Regions from separate parts of the Kribbella sp. NPDC005582 genome, predicted to be linked through region 2. Evidence: riboswitches for the same ligand, from Rfam matches in the RefSeq annotation. Region 2 holds a riboswitch; each other region holds the start of a gene.
The links. A riboswitch is a leader RNA that binds a small molecule or an ion and turns the genes downstream of it on or off. The one in region 2 is predicted to bind cobalamin.
Positions count from the first base shown of each region.

Region 1: it holds a riboswitch for cobalamin, as region 2 does, so the genes downstream of both, ABZS29_RS32685 (ribonucleoside-diphosphate reductase subunit alpha) here and ABZS29_RS30340 (putative cobaltochelatase) in region 2, are expected to answer to the same signal.
Region 3: it holds a riboswitch for cobalamin, as region 2 does, so the genes downstream of both, ABZS29_RS28280 (ABC transporter substrate-binding protein) here and ABZS29_RS30340 (putative cobaltochelatase) in region 2, are expected to answer to the same signal.

Region 1 covers NZ_JBEXCU010000007.1:178,767-184,606, forward strand. Annotated here, with positions in the region: gene ABZS29_RS32665 (3-methyladenine DNA glycosylase) at 1-116, shown strand, start outside; gene ABZS29_RS32670 (hypothetical protein) at 126-323, shown strand; gene ABZS29_RS32675 (potassium transporter Kup) at 346-2,256, shown strand; gene ABZS29_RS32680 (DinB family protein) at 2,339-2,920, shown strand; cobalamin riboswitch at 2,977-3,099, shown strand; gene ABZS29_RS32685 (ribonucleoside-diphosphate reductase subunit alpha) at 3,234-5,840, shown strand, end outside.
Region 2 covers NZ_JBEXCU010000006.1:219,892-225,731, reverse strand. Annotated here, with positions in the region: gene ABZS29_RS30350 (cobyrinate a,c-diamide synthase) at 1-1,084, opposite strand, end outside; gene cobO (cob(I)yrinic acid a,c-diamide adenosyltransferase) at 1,101-1,715, opposite strand; gene ABZS29_RS30340 (putative cobaltochelatase) at 1,715-3,748, opposite strand; cobalamin riboswitch at 3,809-3,954, opposite strand; gene ABZS29_RS30335 (3-keto-5-aminohexanoate cleavage protein) at 3,993-4,685, shown strand; gene surE (5'/3'-nucleotidase SurE) at 4,868-5,629, opposite strand; gene cobN (cobaltochelatase subunit CobN) at 5,642-5,840, opposite strand, start outside.
Region 3 covers NZ_JBEXCU010000005.1:392,054-397,893, forward strand. Annotated here, with positions in the region: gene ABZS29_RS28265 (hypothetical protein) at 1-44, opposite strand, end outside; gene ABZS29_RS28270 (MFS transporter) at 166-1,467, shown strand; gene ABZS29_RS28275 (hypothetical protein) at 1,933-2,883, shown strand; cobalamin riboswitch at 2,895-3,105, shown strand; gene ABZS29_RS28280 (ABC transporter substrate-binding protein) at 3,130-4,152, shown strand; gene ABZS29_RS28285 (iron chelate uptake ABC transporter family permease subunit) at 4,149-5,141, shown strand; gene ABZS29_RS28290 (iron chelate uptake ABC transporter family permease subunit) at 5,189-5,840, shown strand, end outside.

The DNA of each region.
Region 1 (5,840 bases), on a different contig from region 2:
AGATCGAAACCCCCGCCGGCAAGGCCGAGTACGCCGCCGCCCAGCGCACGTTCGCCGCCCGCGCCCGCCCGCTCCGCGAGCGACTCGTAGCCCTGTGCAACCAACTTCTGGACTAACCTCCGTCCATGGGAAAGATCGTCGCCATCGCTTTCGGGGTGTTGCTGACCGCGCTCGGCGCCGTCTGGGCCCTGCAGGGGCTCGGGTACCTGAAAGGCAGCTCGATGACCGGCAGTTCGCTGTGGGCCATCCTCGGGCCGATCGTCGCCGCGTTCGGTGTCTCGTTGCTGATCGTGGCGATCCGGGGGCCGCGCTCGAAGCGGTAGCCACCGTGCTTCAATTCCTAGCGTGACGAGCCAGACGACGGGGGCACGGACCCCGGCCAAGGTCGCTTTGATGATCGGCGCCCTCGGCGTCGTCTTCGGCGACATCGGGACCAGTCCGATCTACACGATCCAGACGATCTTCAATCCGGGCGACCCGCACCCGGTGGAGACCGCGCTGCCGAACGTCTACGGGATCATCTCGCTGATCTTCTGGTCGGTCACCATCATCGTGACGATCAAGTACGTGCTGCTCGTCCTGCGCGCCGACAACGACGGCGAGGGCGGCATCCTGGCGATGATCACCCTGATCCAGAACATCCCCCGGGCCAGCGGACGCCGGACGACGGTGATCCTGGCCGGGCTCGGGATCTTCGGCGCGTCGTTGTTCTTCGGCGACTCGATGATCACGCCGGCCATCTCCGTGCTGTCGGCGGTCGAGGGGGTGAAGGTGATCCAGCCCGGGCTGCACGCCTGGGTGGTGCCGATCACCGCGGTGATCATCATCGGCCTGTTCAGTGTGCAGAAGCACGGCAGCGGGCGGATCGGGCGCTCGTTCGGGCCGATCATGATCGTCTGGTTCGTGACGATCGCCGTCTGCGGAATCGGCGGCATCATCGACCACCCGAGCATCCTCAAGGCGCTCTCGCCGACGTACGCGCTGAGCTTCCTGACCGGCAACTTCGGCACCGCCTTCTTCGCGCTGGCGGCCGTCGTACTGGCGATCACCGGCGCCGAGGCCCTGTACGCCGACCTCGGGCACTTCGGCCGGCAGCCGATCACGCGGGCCTGGCTGTTCCTCGTTTTCCCGGCGTGCATCCTGAGCTACCTCGGCCAAGGCGCCCTGGTGCTCGAGGACCCGAACGGTTACACCAGCCCGTTCTTCCTGCTCGTGCCCGAGTGGGGCCGGATCCCGATGGTGTTGCTGGCGACGGCCGCGACCGTGATCGCCTCGCAGGCCGTCATCACCGGCGCCTTCTCGGTCGCCCACCAGGCCGTCCGGCTCGGCTACCTGCCGCGGCTGCGGATCCAGTACACGTCCACCGAGACGGCCGGGCAGATCTACGTCCCCTGGGTGAACTGGGCGCTGATGATCGCCGTACTGACGCTGGTGTTCGCGTTCGAGACCTCGGCCGCCCTGGCCTTCGCCTTCGGGATGGCGGTCACCGGGACGATCGTCATCAACTCGCTGCTGTTCTTCTACATCGTGCGGAACCACTGGCAGAAGCCGTTGTGGATGGTCATCATCGGCGCGGCCTTCTTCCTCTCGGTCGAACTGCTGTTCCTCGGCGCGAACCTGACCAAGTTCGTCCACGGCGCCTGGCTGCCGCTGCTGATCGCGGTCAGCGTCTTCACGGTCCTGACCACCTGGCAGCAGGGCCGCCAACTCGTTACCGCCAAACGCGAGCGCGAAGAAGGCCCGCTGCGCGAGTTCATCGACACCCTGCACGAGCGCCCGATGACCCGCGTCGACGGTACGGCGGTCTTCCTCAATCGCGGCAACACCACCGTGCCGCTGGCGATGCGTGCCAACGTCGAGCACAACCACGTCCTGCACAAGAACGTGGTGATCCTCTCCATCGAGACCATCACCGTGCCGCACGCCCCGGACGAGGACCGCATCGTCGTCGACGACCTCGGCTACACCGACGACGGCATCATCCACGTCACCGCCCGCCTCGGCTACGTCGAGAGCGCCGACGTCCCCGCGATCCTCAACCAGGCCGCCGCCCAGAGCACCGAACTCACCGTCGACCCCGACGACACCTCCTACTTCCTCTCCGCCATCGAACTCAAGCTCGGAGACACCCCCGGCCTCCCCCGCTGGCGCAAACACCTCTTCCTCGCGACCACCGCCATCACCGCCGACGCCGCCGAGTACTTCCACCTCCCCCGCGAACAGGTCGTCATCGTGGGGTCGCAGATCACCGTCTGACCAGGGCGTTTGACTTCACCGCACTCCAGAGGGAGACTTCGAACAGGTGTTCGAATAGATCTTCGAGTGGAGTGGTGCGGTCATGCCCGAGGCGTTCGACTGGGAGATCCTGCATCGGCCGTCGGCGATGGCCATGGTGCGGGGGCAGCTGGGGTTCAGTTGGATGGTGCTGTCCGGGCGGTTGGCGCGACTGACGGACGAGGAGTACTTCTGGCAGCCGCAGGGCGAGGCGCTCACCGTCGTGCGGCGGCACTACTCGGGGCATTACCGGCCACTCGGATCCGGCGAGTGGGTGGCGCAGTGGCCGGACGAGCCTGATCATCGGGGGCCGCGGACGATCGCCTGGCTGATCGCGCACCTGACCGAGACCTTCTTCGAGCGGTGGGAGTGGACGTTCGGGCCACGGCAGCAGAGCCGGACCGACATCACCTTGCACGGGAACGCGCGGGACGCGGTGGCGTGGCTGACGCACTGGGTGGAGGCGTGGCAGGAGGGGATCGCGTCGTTGCCGGAGGAGCAGGTGACGACCGTGGGGCTGAGTCAGGCCACCGAACTGGACGCCGGCGAACCGTTCGGGCACGTCGTACTGCGGCTCAACCGGGAGCTGATCCATCACGGTTCGGAGATCATGACGCTCCAGGACCTGTATGGCGTCGCGGCCTGAAGACCACAACATGTGGATGCGCGGCGTGTCGGCACCACTAGATATGGGGTCTGACTTAGAGTCTTCCTGCTGGCGGTCAGGGGAATCCGGTGTGAGTCCGGAGCTGCCCCGCAACGGTGAGCGGAGCCATGGAGTCGTGGCCGCGAGTCCGGATACCTGTCGCCGGCGTGTGCACCGCCGGTGCACGCGGTCCGAGACCTCGAGGGTGGGTCGCAGGGCGAGACGACAGCTTTCCGGCCGGTGCTGTCCGTCCCGTCATGCATGCCCTCCTGTGGTCGCGGTCCTCCGTACGCGCAGGGAGAGAAGAGCTTCTGTGACCATCGCTTCAACATCTCGCTCGGCTGCCGACGAGGCAAGCCGAGCGGCCCAGCTGACCGTCGTCCGCCGCGACGGCAGCAATACCGTGTTCGACCCGACCAAGATCTCGGTCGCCGTCACGAAGGCCTTCCTGGCCGTCGAGGGCAACGACGCCGGAGCCACCCACCGGGTCCGCGACCTGGTGGCCGACCTGACCGGCCGGGTCGTCGAGGCGCTGACGAGCCGCGGCGACGCCCGTCGCAGCGTCCAGGTCGAGGACATCCAGGACCAGGTGGAGCTGGCGCTGATGCGTGCCGATGAGCACCAGGTGGCCCGGGCCTACGTCCTGTACCGCGAAGAGCGTTCCAAGGCCCGCACGCCCGCCGACGCGGCCGAGCTGGCCACTACCAAGCCAGTCGTGTCGGTCCGCCAGGCCGACGGCACCCGCGTACCGCTCGACATCGAGCGGCTGCGTGTGATCGTCGCCGAGGCTGCCGCCGGGCTGGACTCGGTCGACCCCGAGCAGATCCTCAACGAGACGATCGGCTCGTGCTACGACGGCATCGCCCAGCACGAGGTCGAGCTGGCCCTCGTGATGGCTGCCCGGTCCTACGTCGAGACCGAGCCGCAGTACAGCTATGCCGCCTCTCGCCTGCTGCTCGACCAGATCCGCCGCGAGGCGCTCGGCCGAGTGCACGGCGAGCCCCGGCAGGCCAGCCAGGCCGACATGACCACGGCGTACGCCGAATACTTCCCGCGCTACCTCGCGACCGGGATCGAGGCCGGCCTGCTCGACCCCGAGCTGGCCACCTTCGACCTCGACCGCCTCGCCGCGGCGATCCGCCCCGAGCGCGATCTCGACTTCGCCTTCCTCGGCCTGCAGACGCTCTACGACCGCTATCTCCTGCACATCGACAAGACCCGCTTCGAGCTGCCGCAGGCGTTCTTCCTGCGGGTCGCGATGGGGATGGCGCTGCGCGAGGACGACCGCGAAGCCCGAGCGATCCAGTTCTACGAACTGCTCAGCTCGTTCCGCTTCATGTCCTCGACACCAACCCTGTTCAACTCCGGTACGACGCGCCCCCAACTCTCGTCCTGCTTCCTCACCACCGTGGACGACGACCTGGCCGGCATCTTCACCGGAATCCGCAACAACGCCCTACTCGCCAAGTACTCCGGCGGCCTCGGCAACGACTGGACCCCCGTCCGCGGCATCGGCGCCAAGATCCGCGGCACCAACGGCGAGTCGCAAGGCGTCGTACCGTTCCTGAAGATCGCCAACGACACCGCCGTAGCAGTCAATCAAGGCGGGAAACGTAAAGGCGCGGTCTGCGCTTATCTCGAGACGTGGCACGTGGATATCGAGGAGTTCCTCGATCTGCGGAAGAACACCGGGGACGAGCGGCGCCGGACGCACGATATGAACACGGCGAACTGGGTGCCGGATCTGTTCCTGCAGCGGGTCGAGTCGGACGGTCAGTGGACGTTGTTCTCGCCGGACGAGGTTCCCGATCTGCACGATCTGTTCGGGCCGGCGTTCGAGGCGGCGTACGAGAAGTACGAGGCGGCCGCGGACCGGGGTGAGATCCGCGTCTTCAAGCGGATGCGGGCGGTCGAGTTGTGGCGGCGGATGCTGACGGTGCTGTTCGAGACCGGGCACCCGTGGATCACGTTCAAGGACGCGTGCAACCTGCGCTCGCCGCAGCAGCACAGCGGTGTCGTCCACTCGTCGAACCTCTGCACCGAGATCACGCTGAACACGACAGTCGACGAGACCGCGGTCTGCAACCTCGGCTCGGTCAACCTGGTCGCGCACCTGACCGAGATCGGCCTCGACGCCGACCTGCTCCGGGACACGGTGAAGACCGCGGTCCGGATGCTCGACAACGTCATCGACGTGAACTTCTACACCACGCCGGAATCAGAGCGCGCCAATCAGCGGCACCGCCCGGTCGGCCTTGGCCTGATGGGGTTCGCCGACGCGCTGTTCTCGCTGCGCATCCCCTACTCGTCGGAGGCCGCGGTCGCGTTCGCCGACAGTTCGATGGAGGCGATCAGCTACCACGCGATCGAGGCGTCCAGCGATCTCGCCGCCGAGCGCGGCCGCTACTCGACGTACGACGGTTCGCTGTGGAGCCAGGGTGTGTTGCCGATCGACTCGCAGGAGCTGCTGCGGTCGGCGCGGCAGGGCGACGTGATCCTGGACGACGCGACGACGCTCGACTGGGACGCGCTGCGGGCCAAGGTGCTGCGCGACGGCATGCGGAACTCCAACGTGATGGCGATCGCGCCGACCGCGACGATCTCCAACATCTGCGGGGTGAGCCAGTCGATCGAACCGGCGTACAGCAACCTGTTCGTGAAGTCGAACATGTCCGGTGAGTTCACGGTCGCCAACCCGTACCTGGTCGCCGACCTGAAGGCGCGCGGGTTGTGGGACCAGGTGATGGTCTCGGATCTGAAGTACCACGACGGCATCTTGGCGAATATTGAGCGCGTCCCTGCCGACCTGCGGGAGCTGTACGCGACGGCGTTCGAGATCGAGCCGCTGTGGCTGATCAAGGCCGCCTCGCGCCGGCAGAAGTGGATCGACCAGGCGCAGTCGCTCAACCTCTACATGGCA
Region 2 (5,840 bases):
CGGTCATGCGAGCGGTCGCCGGGAGTACGCCGGTCATCGGGTGACCGTCGAGTTCGCGGCAGAGATACAGCAGCCCGGCGCACTCCGCGATCACCGGCAGCCCGGCCGCGATCTCGGTCGCGACCTGTCTCCGCAACGCTTCATTGGCAGCCAGCGCCTCGGCGTGCAGCTCCGGGAACCCACCGCCGAGATACAGCGCAGCAGTTGCCTCCGGCAACGGCTCGTGCAGCGGATCGAACCGCACCACATCGGCGCCGGCCGCGGTCAGCAACTCTGTCGTCTCGGTGTAGTGGAAGGAAAACACGGGTCCCCCGGCGACCGCGACGACGGGCCGGCCATCCTCGGCCGGCGTCACCTCCTCGGTCGGGTCCCAGGCTTCGGTCTCCAGGTCGGAGGCAGCGCGGGCCGCCGCGACGAAGGCTTCGAGATCGACTCCGGCGCGCACCAACTCGGCTGCCGCCTCGACCGCGTTCTCCGCCTGCTCGCGTTGCTCATCAGCCGGGACCAACCCCAGGTGCCGGCTGGGCACCGTCAGCCGAGTGTCCCGCCGCAGCACCCCCAGCACCGGTACGCCGGTCGGCGCCACACCGGCTCGCACTTCGGCCTCGTGCCGATCCGACCCGACCTTATTGAGGATCACGCCGACAATCCGCACTTCGGTGTCGAAGGCAACGAAGCCCTGAACGACCGCGCCTACGCTGCGTCCCGCCGCCGACGCGTCGACCACGAGCACGACCGGTGCCTTCAGCAACTTCGCCACGTGCGCGGTCGACGAGAAACCCTCGGTACCGAGCGCGCCGTCGTACAAGCCCATGACGCCCTCGACGACTGCCAGGTCTGCACCCCGCGCGCCGTGGGCGAACAGCGGCGCGACACGCTCCTCGCCACTCAGCATCGCGTCGAGATTCCGTCCGGGGCGGCCGGTGGCAACCGCGTGGAAGCCGGGGTCGATGTAGTCCGGCCCCACCTTGAACCCGGCCACCACATGCCCGGCTCGCCGCAGCGCCGCCATCAAGCCGACGGCAACTGTCGTCTTGCCGGCACCGGAAGAAGGCGCCGCCACCACTATCCGCGGAATCACCACGGCCGGCTCCCTGCGGCTACCACTCGATACCTCGCTGACCCTTTTGGCCGGCATCCATCGGGTGCTTGACCTTCGTCATCTCCGTGACCAGGTCCGCCGCGTCGATCAGGCGCTGGTCGGCGTTGCGACCGGTGATCACGACGTACTGGTGTCCGGGGCGGTTGACGAGCGTCTCGACGACCTCGTCGACGTCGATCCAGCCCCACTTCATCGGGTAGGTGAACTCGTCGAGCACGTAGAGGTCGTGGGTCTCCGCAGCGATCCGGCGCTGGATCTCGCGCCAGCCTTCGACGGCATCGGCGGCGTGGTCCTCCTCGGTACCGGCCTTGCGCGACCAGCTCCAGCCCTCACCCATCTTGTGCCACTCGACCGGCCCGCCCTGACCGGTTGCCTCGTGCAACTGGCCGAGCGCCTTGAAGGCACTCTCCTCGCCGACCTTCCACTTCGCGCTCTTCACGAACTGGAAGACCCCGATGTTCCAGCCCTGGTTCCAGCCGCGCAGCGCCATCCCGAAGGCGGCGGTCGACTTCCCCTTCATCTCACCGGTGTGCACCATCAGCAGCGGCCGGTTCCGGCGCTGGCGAGTGGTCAGGCCGTCCTGCGGCACGACCTCCGGTTGTCCCTTCGGCATCAGGCCGCCTTCCGATCCGTCACCGCGCGTACAAGGTTGCCGGCGGCAACATCGCCGAGATCGAGGTACTCCGCTCCGAGGTCACCGGCGAGCTCACCGGCCAGTCCGAGCCGCACTCCGCGCCGCGGCTCGCAGTCGACGACCACGGTCGCGATCCCACGCTGAGCCAGCCAACCGGCCGCCTGCTTCGCGCGGGCGAACGCCTGGTCCCCATGGGTCGCCCGGCCATCCGTGACCAGCACGAGCAGCGGGCGTCGGCGTGGGTCGCGGATCGCCGCGATCCGCAGTACTTCCGCGGCCTGCAACAGTCCCTCGGCGAGCGGCGTACGGCCACCGGTCGGCAACGACTCAAGGCGCCGTACGGCGGTCTCGACGCTGCCCGTCGGCGGCAACGCGACGGTCGCCTCCGCACCGGCGAAGGTCACGAGGCCGACGGTGTCGCGGCGCTGGTACGCGTCGAGGAGGAGGGAGACGATCGCCGTCTTCACCTCGCTCATCCGGCGCTTGGTGCCCATCGACCCGGAAGCGTCCACGCAGAACAGCACGAGGTTCCCCTCCCGCCCTTCGCGCACCGACAACCGCACGTCACCCGCCCGCACCACCAGCCCACGCCGCCTCCGACCGGCACCACCCGCGCCGCCTTCAAAACCGTGCCTACCTCGAGCGTGCTGATGTGGTGCTGCGGCTCGGATCGTGGCCAGCAGGTGCGGCCGACCCGACTCACGTCCCACGCGTGCCCGATCACCCACCACTCGCCCGACCTCGGTGATCGCGCGCGACCGCCTACCAGCTACGCCTGCACCTGCGGCTTGCACGCTCAGCAGCCGCGCTTTGTACGGCTCCGAGCTGCCCGCAACGTCACCACTCGGCGCTTGCCCGGGAACCGACTGCTCGGTGCTCGCCGCGTCCGGTCCGTCGGAGGAGTCCGTCGGCTCGGGGTCGATGCCGCCGCCCGGTCCACCATCGTCCGGACCGCCGTCGGGATCGTCGTCCGGGTCCGGCGGAGGCGGCGTACTGTCTTGGATCGCTTGCTCGAGCTGGTCTTCGTCCATGCCGGGAGCATCGAACGGGTTGCGCCGGCGGCGGTGCGGGAGCGCGAGCTTGGCCGCCGCGCGGACGTCCTCGACCTCGACGACCGTCCGCCCGGACCACGCCGCGTGGGCGACCGCGGTCCGCGCGGTGACCAGGTCGGCGCGCATGCCGTCCACGTCGAACGACGCACAGATCTCGGCGATCTGCCGCAGCGCCGAGTCGGTCAGGATGACCTCGCTCAGCAGGTCACGTGCTTTCACGATCCGCTCGGCGAGCTCGCGCTGCGGGCCGTCGTACCGGGTGACGAAGGCGGCCGGGTCGGCCTCGTAGGACAGTCGCGCGCGCATCACCTCGACGCGTACGGCGGGGTCCCGGCTGGCGACCACGTCGACGGTCAGCCCGAACCGGTCGAGCAGCTGCGGGCGCAGTTCGCCCTCCTCCGGGTTCATGGTGCCGACCAGCACGAAGCGTGCCGGGTGCGTCACCGACACCCCGTCGCGCTCGACGGTCGCGCGGCCCATCGCGGCGGCGTCCAGCAGCACATCCACCAGGTGGTCGTGCAGCAGGTTGACCTCGTCGACGTACAGCAGGCCGCGGTGCGCGGCCGCCAGCAGTCCCGGCTCGTACGCCGTGACTCCCTCGGCCAGCGCCTTCTCCAGATGCAGCGATCCGAGCACACGGTCCTCGGTCGCGCCCACCGGCAGCTCCACCAGCCGTGCCGCCCGGCTCACCGTCTCCGGTGCATCGTGCGGTCCATCGGGGCAGTCCGCCGCAGGGGCCTCGGGGTCACAGGAGAAGCGGCACCCCGGTACGACGTCGACCGGGGGCAGGATCTCGGTCAGGGCGCGGACGGCGGTCGACTTCGCCGTACCCTTCTCGCCGCGGATCAGGACCCCGCCGATCGCGGGTGAGATCGTCGCGAGGATCAGCGCGAGCTGAAGGTCTTCCATGCCGACCACCGCGGTGAACGGAAAGCCGGTCGAGGGTGGCGCAGGCCGCATCAGCGGGGAATCCCTTCGTCAGCGGGTGTCCGCGCCCGCTTCGGCAGCTGGTACGCCGCAGGACCGCGGCGGACAGGGTGTGGATGTCCTGGCTTCCGGTTTCCCGGTCACAGTGGCGGGACCGCCCCGGAATCCCGGTTTCCCGGTCACCGGTGTTCCTCCACACCTGTCGGCCCGATCATGGCACACCCGGCCCGGCTGCTCAGCGACGAGGTCACACCCTCGTCTTTATAGGGTCGGCTCCATGATCAAGGCCTGTCTGAACGGTGACCGCACCCGCGCCGACAACCCCGGTGTCCCCATCACCCCGGCCGAACTCGCCGATGCCGCGGCGGCCGCCGTACAGGCTGGAGCGGACGCACTCCATCTGCACCCGCGCGGAGCCGACGAGCTGGAGAGTCTGCACTGGCCCGACATCCGCGCCGCCGTCGAAGCAGTCCAGGCAGCCTGCCCAGGCGTCCCGCTCGGCGTCTCGACCCGCGAGCCGATCGTCCCCGACCTCACCGAACGCCTCCGCCTGATCGCCGACTGGCAGCCCGGCCCCGACTTCGCCAGCGTCAACTTCCACGAACCCGGCGCCACCCAGGTCGCCGACCTCCTCCTCGCCCGCGGCATCGCCGTCGAGGCCGGCCTCTTCACCCCCGAAGCCGCCGCCACCTACCTCGCCTGGTCCGGCCCCACCCACCGCATCCTGATCGAAGCCATCCCCGGCATCTCCCCCGGCCCCGACGGCCCCACCGCCGCCCAAACCATCCTCGCCGCCCTCCCCACCACCGACATCCCCGTCCTGGTCCACGGCGAAGCCCACTGGACCTGGCCCACCCTCCACTGGGCCCGCACCCAAGGCCACCACCTCCGCCTAGGCCTCGAAGACACCCTCACCACCCCCCACGGCGACCCAGCCACCTCCACCGCCCACCTCTTCAGCTACCTCTGATCTTCCGAAGAACAGGACGTATAACCCCGCTACCTGGCCCCCGGAGCCTGACGCCGGCGCTCCATCGGCCACAGTGGGCGTATACGTCCTGTCGGTAGGAGACCTGTAACTCCGGCGGCGTCTGCTGACTTCCAGTCACCATCGCGGTGATCCCGCCTCGCTGTACTGCTCGACGTACAGATTCACCGGTACGACGACAGTCGTTTGGCCAGTGCGTTGGCGGCGTCCTCGTCGGGGAGTACGCCGATGCCGGTCAAGGGGCTGACGGTGACGTAGCCGGCTTGGAGCAGGGCCATGTCGCTGGCGGCGGGGAGGTCGGAGCGGGTCGGCTCCAGAGTGACCATCGGTTCGCCGGTCGGGGCCGTGGTACCGATCAGGCGCGAGTACTTGATCGGGGCCAGCGTCGCGTGGCGGACGCCCGCGAGTGCGTCGAGTGGGCGGTCCGGGACGTTCAAGGTCAGGACGGTCCCGGCCGGTTCGGAGGCGATCCAGTTCAGAGCCTCGGCGGCCATCGTGGCTGCCGTCTTCCAGTGCTCCGGGACCTCGCTGTCGATGCTGACCGCGATCGCCGACACACCCTGCGCGGCTGCGGTGAGCGCTGCGGCCACTGTGCCCGAGTGAAAGATCGGTACGCCGAGATTGGCGCCACGGTTGATCCCGGACAGCACCAGGTCCGGCGGCGGCCCGAAGGAACCGAGGGTCGCGAGCGTCACTGCGAGGGCCGGTGTCCCGGCGACCCCGCAGTACGCGATGCCGTGCTCGTCTTCGGTCACAGTGCGGATCGGGCGATCGACCATGCCGGCCCGGGCGGAGCCGACGCCGCTCTGGTCGTCCAGCGGGGCGACCACGAGTACGTCGTGCCCCAGCTCGGCGATCACCGGCGCAAGCGCGCGGATGCCGGGTGCCTGGTAGCCGTCGTCGTTGGTGATCAGGATCCGCGCCATGGTTTTACCCAATCAGCCGCGGTCCTCGATGTCACCCTCTGTCTCAAGGACTGCGTTCCGCAGGGTCTCCAACGCCTCGGGCGAAGGCTCGGCCCACAACCCGCGCTGGGCCGCCTCGAGCAGGCGCTCGGCGATCCCGTGCCGGGCCCATGGGTTGGACTTGCGGAAGAACTCCGCCATCTCCGGATCCGCGACGTACTCGGTGGTGAGC
Region 3 (5,840 bases), on a different contig from region 2:
AGGGTGGTGACCATCAAGGTGGCTACCGACTTGGTCGAGATCATCCGGTTCTCCGTCTGGCTGGTGGATCGTGGCTGGGAGATTGACGCCGAGGGCAACCAATCGGTTCCACGGTAGGAAGAAAAGGGGTTCTTCCCCGGGCGGTCGAGCTGACAGGATGTGGCGGTGGCAGCAAGTTTCCGATCGCGGCTGGCCCAGCTGCGTGTCGATCTGACTCCGTGGCGTAGTTCCCGCGACTTCCGGATCCTGACGATCTCGGGCACCGTCTTCTTCCTCGGCAGCATGTTCGGGTACGTCGCGCTCCCGTTCCAGCTCTATTCGCTGACCCACTCGAACTTCGCGGTCGGCGCGATGGGTCTGGTGAACATCCTTCCGCTGGTCGTCTTCGGCCTGTACGGCGGCGCGCTCGCCGACCACGTGGACCGCCGCAAGATGCTGATCTTCACCGGCATCGCGCAGGTCGCGGTCTGCGCGGTCCTGCTGAGCAACGCGCTGCTGAGCAATCCGCAGGTGTGGATCATCTACGTCTGTGGCGCCCTGAACGCGATCGCCGCGTCACTGCAGCGCCCGAGCCGCGACGCGCTGTTCCCGCGCGTGGTGAAGCACTCGGAGCTGCCGGCCGCGGTGGCGCTGAACGCACTGACCATGCAGGCCGGTCAGCTGGTCGGCCCGGCGCTGGGTGGTGTCCTGGTCGGTACGGCGGGAATCAGCTGGGCGTTCGGCATCGAGCTGGCCGGGTTGGCGATCGCGACGTTGATGTACCTGCGCCTCAAGCCGTACCGGGTTGGCGAGCACTCCCAGCCCCCGAGCCTGCGCGTCATCGGCCAAGGCATCACCTACGCCGCGCGCCGCAAGGACCTGCTCGGCACGTACGTCGTCGACATGGTCGGCATGTTCATGGCGATGCCGATCGTGCTGTTCCCGGCCTTCGCGACCGAGGTGCTGAAGGAACCGAAACTGCTCGGCGCTTTGTACAGCGCGGAAGCGGTCGGCGCGATGATCGCGACGCTCACCAGCGGCTGGACCCGCCGGGTCCATCACCATGGCCGTGCTGTGGTGATGGCGGCCGCCTGCTGGGGCGCGGCGATCGGGATCGCCGGACTGGCACCGAACATCTGGTTCGCGTTCGTCTTCCTCGCGTTCGCCGGTGCTGCCGATATGGTCTCCGGCCTGTTCCGGGGAGTGATCTGGAACCAGACGATCCCCGACGAAATGCGCGGCCGGCTGGCCGGAATCGAGATGCTTTCCTACATGCTCGGCCCGCTCGGTGGTCAGGCCCGGTCCGGTCTGGTCGCCGACCTGACCAGCGTCCGGACGTCGATCGTCAGCGGCGGCATCCTCTGCGTGGCCGGCGTCGCCGCCACCGGCGCCGCCCTGCGCGACTTCTGGCGGTACGACGCCCGCACCGACGAGCACGCCGTCCGCGAACGCGATCTCCGGGCCGCAGCCGAGGCCGACGAACCCTAACCCCCCGCCCCGCCCCACCCCGCCACCGAAGCCACCCTGCCCCGCCACCGAAGCCACCCTGCCCCGCCACCGAAGCCACCCTGCGAATGCGGGGAGTTGGCGGGCGAGTGTGAGAAGTGAGTTGCTGGTAAGGGTTTTCCGGCGACCATCTCCTCGCATTCGGTGGGTTTCCCGGTGTTTGGTGACTGAAGCCACCGTGCCGCGCGACTGAAGCCACCGTGCCGCGCGACTGAAGCCACCGTGCCGCGCGACTGAAGCCACCGTGCCGCGCGACTGAAGCCACCGTGCGGCGCGACTGAAGCCGGCGTGCGGCGCGACTGATGTCACCGTGCGGCGCGACTGAAGTCACCGTGCGAGCGGGGGGAGTTGGGGGCGAATGTGAGGAGTGGGGTGCTGGTAAGGGGTTTCCGGCGACACGGACCCCGCACTCGGGGGAGGCGGACGCGGCGTAGGCTTTGGCGCACTATGCGTATTCGTCCGGTAGTGCCGTTCGCTCTCGTTGCAGTGCTCGCATCTGGGTGCGGCGGTCCTGGGCAGGAGACCGCGCCGAGCGTGCCGCCGCTGGTCTCGATCAGTACGACGCCCACGGAGACGCCGTCTCCGTCGGAAACACCCAGCACGCCGCCGACCTCGAAGGTCGCCGACACGTTGTGCGTGCGGATGGATCAGCAGCTGGTGCAGACGACGCTGGGTGCTCCGATCGTGCAGATTCAGCCGAAGACGCCGCCGGCGGACTTCGGCGTACCGGCGACGTACGACGTGTGTCAGCTGGGGCTGAGCGCGAGTCCGAATGGGCCGGTGCTGCGGGTCGGAGTGTCGGTGCAGGCAGCCACCAAGGCGACGCTGGCCGCCGCGCAGAAGGCCCAGAAGTCTCAAATGGCGGTGGTTGGTGATGGTGGCTTCGGGGCTGACACGTTCGTCGTGTTCCTGCTGAAGGATCGGCTCTTCAAGGTCGCCGGACCCAAGGCCACACTCGCCAAGTACGTCGTACTGGCGCAGGAAGTGGCTCGACAGGCGGCGGGTCTGCCTGAGGCGGAGCCGTTGATCGCGCGGCCGGAGTGTGAGCGCGGTTCGTCGGCCGCCGCGAAGGTGATGGGGGCGCCCGCGTCGATCCGCCGGGATGGTCAGACCGAGCTCGGCGACCTGGTCTGCGGCTGGATCTCCGCGGACAGCGTGCTCTCCACCTCGGTACGCCGTACTCCGAAGGCGATCGCGCTGATGACGGCGATGCGGAAGACGCCGACCGCACAGGCGATCCCGCTCGGTGACGAGGGATATGTGGACACGGCGACCGGCCGGACCACGATCCGGATCGGCGACGACAAGCTGGTCGACCTGGTGCCGTTGCCGGCGCGGGCGATCAACCCGGACACGATGACGCAGTTCGCGCTCGCGATGCTCTCGCAGTACCGCTGAACCTGCGACTGAGTCGCCGATGTTACTGTGGCGGCGCCGTGGTGCTCGGGAAGCCGGTGTGATGCCGGCGCGGCCCTCGCCACTGTGATCGGGATGTCCGCCAGCCGTGTCCAACGCGGAAGTCACTGGCTATGCACTGCAAAGAGCAGGGTGCTGGGAAGACCAGGCCGGTGGACGCTGTACCCGTAAGCCAGGAGACCGGCCACGGCATGTGATCCGTCCACGAGGTGTTGGAGGAGCGGTCCCGTGCTGCGTAAGTCCCTTGTCCTTGTCGTGTTGCTGAGCCTGCTCGCCGGCTGCGGCACCGCCACCGCCGTCAATCCGCCCGGATCGACGACCACCGTGTGGAACTGCGGGATCGACGTCACCGTGAGCGGTCCGCCGAAGCGCGTCTTCGCGGCGTACCAGCCGGCGATCGAGATGGCACATGCGCTCGGGATCTCCGATCGCCTGGTCGGTACGGCGTACCTGGATGCCGAGGTGCTGCCGGAGTACGCGAGTGCTCAGGCCAAGGCGAAGTACTACAAGAACCTGCCCAGCCGCGAGGAGCTGCTGGCGGCGAACCCGGACTTCGTGCTGTCCGGCTTCAACGACGTATTCAGCGCCGGCGGTGGCAGCGACGAGAGCTTCGGGAGCCGCAAGAGCCTGGCCGAGCTCGGTGTCCAGACCTGGATCTTCAGCCCGCTCTGCCCGACCGCGGACGGCAAGGGTGACGAAGCGATCGACCCGGCGAGCGTCACGATGGACAACGTGTACGCCGATCTGCGCGGACTCGGCAAGCTGTTCGGGGTCGAGGCCCGCGCCGAGGACGTGATCGCGGACCAGGAGAAGCGGATCGCCGCGGTGTCGGCGAAGGTGAAGAACGCACCGAAGCCGACGGTCGCGATCCTGAGGCCTGGACTGGAAGGCGGCGGATTGACCGTCTCCGGTGGGCCGGACTTCGGGACGGTGCTGATCAAGCAGGCCGGCGGAATGAACGTCTTCGCCGATCTGACGGCCAAGCGGAACGTGAAGATCGGCGTCGAGGAGCTGATCAAACGCAACCCGGACTACATCCTGATCAGCGGGTGCTGCGATGCCGCGTTGACGCCGGCCTCTTCGCAGCCGGAGGTCGCGAAGATCCTGGCGAACCCGGCGTTGGCGAATCTCAAGGCGGTCCGCACCAAGCACGTCGTGCCGTGGCTGTTCGCGAATCACTCCGCCGGGGTGCGCGGTGCCTATGCGACCGAGGACATCGCCAAGACGATTCACGCCGACCTGTTCCAGTGAGGTGGCGTGCGGTCGGCCTGCTGCTCTGCATCGCCGTACTCGCGGTCTCGGTGCTGCTGTCGTTGAGTGTCGGGAACCAGCACTTCGGTGCGCATGACGTGTATCTGGCCTTGGCGGATTTCCGCGGGAGCGACAACGATCGGGTGATCCGGTATCTCCGGATGCCGCGGACGGGCGCTGGGTTGCTGGCCGGCGCGGCGCTCGGGTTGGCGGGTGCGTTGATGCAGGGCGTGACCCGCAATCCGCTGGCCGATCCGGGGATTCTCGGTGTGAACGCTGGTGCTGCGCTGGCAGTGGTTGCGGCCATCGGGGTGCTGGGCGTGCACAGCCTGACGGGGTATGTGTGGTTTGCGATGGGTGGCGCGCTAGTGGCGACAGTGGTCGTCTACCTGGTCGGCGCGATCGGGCGCGGTGGCGCGACACCGGTGAAGCTGGCGCTGGCTGGGGCGGCGATTTCGGCGTTGCTGGGGTCGGTCACATCGGCGATCACGTTGCTCGATCTGTCGACGCTGAACGAGTTCCGGTTCTGGGTGGTCGGGTCGCTCACGATGGCGACCGGTTCGGTGATCGGTCAGGCCGGACCATTCATTGCCGTGGGCATCGTTCTGGCGGTGGTGCTGGGGCGGTCGCTCAATCAGCTGGCGCTGGGTGACGAGTTGGCTCGTTCGCTGGGTACCCGGGTGATGGTGGTGCGCGTGGTGGCCGGGCTGGCTGTCGTTGTGCTGGCCGGTACGGCGACCGCGATCGCGGGGCCGATCGGGTTCCTCGGGCTCGCCGTACCGCATGTGGCGCGGACGCTCGTCGGTGCCGACTATCGGTGGATTCTGCCGTGGTCGATGGTGCTGGCGCCCGCCGTACTGTTGCTTGCTGATGTGGTCGGGCGATTGGTGGCGCGGCCGGATGAGCTGCAGGTCGGGATCATCACGGCGGTCATTGGCGCTCCGGTCTTCATCGCGCTGGTACGGCGGCGTCGGTTGGCGGCGCTGTGAGGACTGTGCGTCTCGGGCCGTTCTCTACTCGCGTCGATGTTGCTGGTGTGATCGGCTCGACTCTTGCGTGGGGGCTGACGCTGGCTGTCGGAGCGCTCTCGTTGACGCTTGGCGACTACCGGATCCCGTTGTCGTCGGTCATCGAGGCTTTGAGCGGGCACGGCACGTTGATCCTCAACGACATCGTGGTGAACGGCCGGCTGCCACGAGTGCTGGTCGGGATCGGCGTCGGTACGGCGTTCGGGGTGTCGGGGGCGATCTTTCAGCGGCTGGCCCGAAATCCGCTGGTGAGCCCGGACCTGATCGGGGTCAACGCCGGTGCGGCGCTGGCCGCCGTACTGATGATCACTGTGCTGGGGAGTGGGTGGATTCCGGGCGGTGCGTTGCTGGGGTCGCTGCTGGCAGCAACTGCTGTATATGTGTTGGCGTATCGGGATGGAGTTTCGGGGTATCGGCTTGTCCTGGTGGGCATTGGCGTGACGGCGATCATTGGGTCGATCACGGCGTACCTGTTGACGTTGGCTGATATCTACACCGCGAAGAGTGCGGCGCAGTGGCTGGCCGGGAGTCTCGCCGGGCGGAGTTGGTCGCACGTCGTACTGATCGGGGCGGCGTTGGTGGTCTTGCTGCCGGCGGCGCTCGCGGGCGGGCGACAGTTGCGCTTGCTGGAGCTTGGAGACGATCTGGCGCGGACGCTGG